Linked DNA regions of Prosthecobacter debontii. The protein of the gene in region 2 interacts with the protein of the main gene of each other region in a pairwise test. Links are inferred from orthologs where the notes say so. Each region holds a gene or a part of one and is shown on either strand. Other genes may lie near its edges.

Region 1 (3,134 bases), on a different replicon or contig from region 2:
CTCCCAGCTTCCGAGGTGGGGACGATCAGGAGCGTATCACTCAGGTCCAACGCCGTCGGCCCCGTATGCCCCTGCGTGAGATAACGCACGGCATTGTCCAGGACAGGCCTGTCCCAGCCCCAAAAGTGGCGTGTCAAAGTCGCCATGGTTGCAGGGCTATTGGCGATTCAAGTCCATGAGAGTCGGCAGACGATTCAGCGGATCGGCGTCTCCCCCCGCAGCGGCGGCAGGAGAGGGCGGCAGCTTCTTGTCAGGTGATTTCAGATAACGAAGTAGTTCACTATCCGTGCTGAGAATCAGGCTCGTGTCCGCCGTCAGAATCTTCTTATAGGCTTCCATCGTCTTGATGAACTCAAAGAGCTCTCGGGACTCCGGTGAGCTGTCGTAGGCTTTGGCATAGATCTCGGTGGCCTTCGCGTCCGCTTCACCTTCGATCTCCTGCACCTTTCGGTAGGCCTCAGACTCGATCAGCTTCAGATCGCGCTCCCTCTGGCCCAGGATCTTGGCGGCCTCCCCTGCCCCTTCGGACTTGAAGCGCGCAGCGATCTGCGTGCGCTCACTGACCATGCGCTGAAAGATGGTCTGACTGACCGATTGATTGTAGTTGATGCGTTTGAAGCGCAGATCCATCAGCTCAATGCCAAAGCCTTTCACTTTGGGAGCAGCGCTCGTAAAGATTTCCTTCTCCAAAACAGCCCTGCCCTTCAAGATTGGAGGCAAGACACCGATACGCGAATCCGCAATCGAAGCTCCAGAGGCAGCTTCACGCGCCACTTTGCGATCCTTGGTCGTGCGGATGGCCTCGATGAAGTCATGCTTGGCGATGACGTTGCGCGTTTCACTGCCGAGGATGTCGGTGAGTCGAGATTCGGCGGTGCGGATGTCCCTCAGATTTTCAAAGAACACGCGCGGATCACTGATGCGCCAGCGGGCAAAGTTATCCACGGCGATGTAAACTTTATCCTTCGTCGGCATATCCGCCGGAGGGCCGTCCCACTCGAGAATGCGTTTTTCAAAACGGTTCACCTTTTGAATGAAGGGCATCTTCACATGCAGGCCGGCATCGCTGACGGTTTCCCCCACGGGCTTGCCAAATTGAGTGATGATTACCTGCTCGGTTTCACTGACCGAATACAGGCTGGCGCTCCCCAGAATATAGAGGGCAAAGCCGAGGATCAGAATGATCAAGGAAAGGGCTGATTTCATCGTGGGTTACGGCTGGAGTTCGTGTTAGGCGCTGCGAAGGGGACCTGCGCCGCCGGATTCGGTTTGAGATTCATCAGAGGGAGAAACTGGGGCACCCGATCATCGATGATGATTTTGCCGGGGATGGTCGGCAGCACTTCGCTCAGCGTCTCCAGATAGATGCGCTTACGGGTCACCTCAGTGGCCTTCCGATACTCGGTCAAAAGCGCCGTGAAACGGGAGGCATCCCCTTGAGCTTGGTTCACGCGCTGCGTGGCATACCCTTCCGCTTGACTGATATTTTGTTCGGCGATGCCCCGAGCCTCGGGGATCACCCGGTTGTATTCGCCATTGGCTTGGTTGATCGCCGACTCTTTCTGCTGCTGGGCGCGGTTCACTTCATCGAAGCTGTCTTTGACCTCGGCAGGAGGATTGACATTGCCGAGCTGCACTTGGTCGATGTGCACGCCCATGTTGAGCGTCGAGGCTATTTTTTGCATGCCTTCCAGCGCTTTGATCTCGATCTCCTGGCGTCCGACGGTGAGCACTTCATCGATCGAGCGATCTCCCACCACCTCACGCATGACCGCCTCAGACATGTCCCGAAGGGTGGACTGGGGCTCGATGAAATTAAACACAAAGTCACGGGCGTTGGCGATGTGGAACTGCACCACCCACTCCACCACAGCGGCGTTGAGATCACCCGTCACCATATTCCGCTCCCGCGCCATCTCTTCATAGTCGTCATTGTATTGATACTCATTGTTGGCCCCGCGCGTGCCATAGCCAAACTCGAGCTTCAACTGGCGCCGGATTTCCACCTGCGTCACATCGTCGATGCCGAAGGGCAGTTTGAAGTTCAAACCCGGCTGGGTGGTGTCCAGGTATTTGCCAAACCGCTGCACCACGGCCACCGAGCTGGCGGGGACTTGATAGAAGCTGGAGAACAGGCCGATCCCCACGATCAGGGCCGTGACCACCCCAAGGATGCGGCCAGGATTGATCTTGAGGTTCGATGGATTCGGAAACGGTAAACTCGGAGGGCGTGAGGCAGCCATGGGCTCAGCCTACGGGGGCCTGGCCCAGAGAGCAAGCTCGGGGGTGTTATAGAAACGCAGCTTGTGAGTAATGCCTCACTTCAGGCTGCGCAAGTAAGCCACCAGATCCAACAACTCCTGAGGGGTGAGCGTCATATCCAGCCCCATCGGCATCAGGCTGGTGGTGAGGGCGGTGTCTGAAACGATCTGCTCATGCGGCAGCAGGCGCTCCTGCCCTGCCACATCCAGAATGATCAAACCCTCGGCGGCATGGCTGCGGATCACTCCCATGGCGCTCTGCCCATCGCTGAGTTCAAAAACGTGCGCTTCGTAATCACGGGCCAGCGTGTTGCTGGGAAACAGGATGCTTTCGAGCAAATCCCGCTCGGTGCGAATGCTGCCGATGTGGGAGAGATCGGGACCGATGGCGCGGCCTGTTTCGCCGATCTTATGGCAAGCGATGCAGGTGCCTTTCCCCATGGCAAAGTTCTTTTGACCGTCCTCAGCATGACCACTCTGCCCGACCTTTTCCGCGAGGCTGCCGAGCTGGCGTTTCTTTTCATCCATCTGCTGCTCCAGCTTCTGCCGGGCAGGCAAGACGATGCCTTCAAAAATGGCTGGAGGCAGATGACTGAAGCAGGTGCGGTAAAAGCTTTCCTGCTGGCTTAAGAGCGCTGGGTTCAACGCCAGCTTTTGAGCGAGCAGACGGGCATCCTCCTCAGACTTCACCCGGCGCACCAGGGGCAACAATTTCTCAAGCTCCACCGGCCCAGCAGTAGCCAAAGCCGGAGCCAGCCCCTGAATCAGCTCCGGTGTCACGGATGCGGCGCCGAGCATGCTGGCCGCCTGAATACGGGCTGCGGACGGAGCTGCCATGTCGGTGAGCGTCTGCAGCAGGAAAGCCAAGGTCTC
Region 2 (3,294 bases):
TGCAGCCATCAGCGTAGCGTTCTCAAAGGTCACCGCCAAAGACGCCATGGGTTGGTTCGCTTCTTGCGGTTATAGCATTATTTAATATGCTCTAAAGGTATAGCGATTGTCGAAAAGAATTTTCGAGCCTTCAGGGTCAAGCTTGGTTGAATGAAAAACAGCAGAGAAGTGGCCCGCACACTCCGTGTGCGGAAAGCCCAGCTAGGCACACCCCAGCGCTATCCTTCTCTCTTTCACCTAGCCTGTGCCTCCTTATTCGAGGTCGGAGTCGTTGAAGCTCCTCCTCAGCCTTCCATACGGTCACCCGCACACGGAGTGTGCGGACCACTTCGCTCTGCGGCTGACACCTTATGGAAAAATAGAAACGCCGTCGGCTGACCGGAAACTCTTTTCGCCATGGGCTGCTTACTCACGCGTCTTGAGTCCTGCATCCGCACCGGCTCGCATCTCAGACTCCCCTCTTTTTACCGCCAAGGCGGTGTGGCGCTGTCGCTTCCCACTGTACTCCGGGACGCTTCGCGAGGATTAAGATCCCGCCCCAAACAAAAAGCGGTGTCGAACACGAGGTCCGACACCGCTCAAAGGCATTGGGTTAGTTCACTTGGAGATCAAGCCGGCACACCAGCCAGACCACCAGGGAGGCCGCCCAGGTTTTCATCGTCCTGAGCTGCTGGACGAGGCTCGGCGGCTTTAGGAATCGGTGGGGGTGCTGGGGGTTTGGGTTTATCCTTCGGCGGGTTGATCATGTAACCGTGATCCATGATCTCTTTGATCTGGCTGCCATCGAGCGTCTCATACTCAAGGAGAGCCTGGGAGATGGCATCCAGCTTGGAGCGGTGATACAGAAGGATTTCCTTGGCCTTGGCATAGGCTTCATCAATGAGGCGCTTCACTTCCTCGTCGATCTTCTGGGCAGTGGCACCGCTGTAGTTGCGGTTACGGGCCAGATCACGAGCCAAGAAGATGGCTTGCTCACCTTCACCGTATTCCACCATGCCCATTTTCTCGCTCATGCCCCAGGCACAAACCATGTTCCGAGCGATGGCGGTCGCCTGACGAATATCGCCCATGGCACCGTTGGTCACGTCGCCAAACTTGATCTCCTCAGCCACACGCCCCCCCATGGCGACCACGAGATCGTCCAGGAGTTCGCTCTTACGATGGGTGAACTTGTCTTCTTCAGGCAGCCACATGGTGGAGCCCAACGATGGACCGCGAGGAATGATGGTCACCTTATGGAGAGGATCGGTATGCTCCAGCACCTCGATGAGGATGGCGTGGCCAGCTTCATGGTAGGCGGTGTTTTCTTTTTCCTTCTCACTGAGTGCGAGGCTACGACGCTCACGACCCCAGCGGACCTTGTCACGAGCCTCTTCCAACTCAGGCGTGCCGATGGACTTCAGATTTTTACGGGCTGCGAGCAGAGCAGCTTCGTTGATGACGTTGGCCAATTCAGCGCCGGAGAAGCCTGGGGTGCCGCGGGCGATCTTGGAGAGATCCGCCGTTTCATTCAGCTTCACACGCTTAGCATGCACATTGAGAATTTCCTCACGGCCTTTGACATCGGGCAGGCTGACGGTGACCTGACGGTCAAAGCGGCCTGGACGCAGCAGGGCGGGGTCGAGCACATCAGGGCGGTTGGTTGCGGCGATGATGATGATGCCCTCCTGGGTATCGAAACCGTCCATTTCCACGAGCAAGGCGTTGAGGGTCTGCTCACGCTCATCGTGACCTCCCCCCATGCCATGACCACGATGGCGGCCAACGGCATCGATCTCATCAATGAAGATCAAGCACGGAGCATTCTTTTTGCCCTGCTCAAACATGTCACGCACACGGCTGGCACCGACCCCGACGAACATTTCGACGAAATCAGAACCGCTGATGCTGAAGAAAGGCACATCGGCCTCGCCGGCAATGGCACGTGCCAGGAGGGTTTTCCCTGTTCCAGGAGAGCCCACCATCAAGACACCTTTTGGGATCTTGCCGCCCAGTTTCTGGAAGCGCTTAGGATCCTTGAGGAACTCGACGAGTTCGCTGACTTCTTCCTTCGCTTCTTCCACACCGGCCACGTCCTTGAAGGTGACCTTGTTGCGATCTTGGGAGAGCATCTTGGCCTTGCTTTTGCCGAAGCTCAAAGCTCCGCGACCTGCGCTCTTGATCTGCTGGCGCACGAGGAAGTATAGCAGGAGCAACAGCACCAGGATAGGCAGCATGGACACCAGCAAGGTGCTCCACTGGTTGTTCTTATATTTAGGGACCAGCACGAGCCCTTTGGACTCCATGAGCTTCTGCAGCTCTTCTTTCTGATACTGGATGCTGACTGGCACGCTGAACTTCACGGAGCCTGGGGCGGCTTTTTCGTCAACGGCAGGGGCCAAGACGGGCTTCGTCTCGCTTGTAGTCGGGGCAGAACGGAAGGCATAACCTTCGATGAATTCCGCCGTGGTCGTGTCTTGCTGAATCAGCTCAAGGTCTTTGCTCTTGTCGATCTTATCGTTTTCGACAAGGTCGCGAAACTCCTTGTAGGAGATGTTTTGCGAACCCGCAGTCTGCTGGCTGGCCATGTAAGCTGATCCCATCAACAAGACGGCCATGGCGAGGAGGAGAAAGCCCCTCCAATTGAACTGCGGCTCTTGATTACGCCGGTTCGGGCTCTCGTTTTTGGGTGTTGGGTCGTCTGACATGAGGATGGATCAAATAGGAACGAAACTAATTACGAACGGCGAGCATACACGTCGCATCATCTTTTGCAAAACCGGATTCCTGCCCCCTTTTGAGGGGAAATACCGCTTTTATTTCCGCAGGCGATAAGGGGTGCCGCAATACATGCAGCGAAAAGTGCCCGTGAACAGGACGGAGAGGACGGCGGAACTGCGGTAAGAGAGAGGTGGGATTCGCTGAGCTTCCGCGTGTTTATGGCAACGCTTTTCCTGCAAAACCGTGCCGTGACAGAGTGTGCAGTGCAGCCGCTGCGCGAATAAAAAGCCAACGACGCGCATCCCGACAAATAAACCTAACCCACTGAGAGCCAGCCATCCATAATGGGCAGCCCCCTGTCCAAGCAGCAGGCAGCCGCTCACCACGAAGGTCATCAGGCCGATCCAAGACAAAGCCAAGACCAGGGACACCATCCAAATCCTGCCCGGCCGGGGATGCTGCCGCGCCTTACGCACTCTCGAGGTCTCCAGAGGGACGGGTTCAGCAGCTTGAAAGGTGGCCTTCATGGATCAAAACGATAAACAAACCCTCTGATTTTAATTAAATATTTATATTTTATATAAATTTATCAAC

The links. Proteins that work in one complex are often made in the same cells at the same time.
Region 1: the proteins of ftsH (region 2) and hflK interact in binary tests that used the Escherichia coli proteins (3 or more experiments, as listed by UniProt). The link is inferred for Prosthecobacter debontii from one-to-one orthologs.

The regions. Positions count from the first base shown.
Region 1 is NZ_FUYE01000013.1:98,974-102,107, reverse strand. What follows is about bases 224-3,059. They hold hflK (FtsH protease activity modulator HflK), read right to left. Parts: upstream 2,244-3,059; coding sequence 1,203-2,243; downstream 224-1,202. Other genes in these bases: B5D61_RS17755 (PVC-type heme-binding CxxCH protein), read right to left, coding at 2,319-3,059; hflC (protease modulator HflC), read right to left, coding at 224-1,206. Also shown: B5D61_RS17770 (PD-(D/E)XK nuclease family protein), read right to left, coding at 1-146; more of hflC, read right to left, coding at 157-223; more of B5D61_RS17755, read right to left, coding at 3,060-3,134.
Region 2 is NZ_FUYE01000028.1:36,857-40,150, reverse strand. Bases 149-3,144 are described here. They hold ftsH (ATP-dependent zinc metalloprotease FtsH), read right to left. Parts: upstream 2,688-3,144; coding sequence 609-2,687; downstream 149-608. Other genes in these bases: B5D61_RS24650 (hypothetical protein), read right to left, coding at 2,796-3,144. Also shown: more of B5D61_RS24650, read right to left, coding at 3,145-3,227. UniProt on the Escherichia coli protein: Acts as a processive, ATP-dependent zinc metallopeptidase for both cytoplasmic and membrane proteins. Plays a role in the quality control of integral membrane proteins.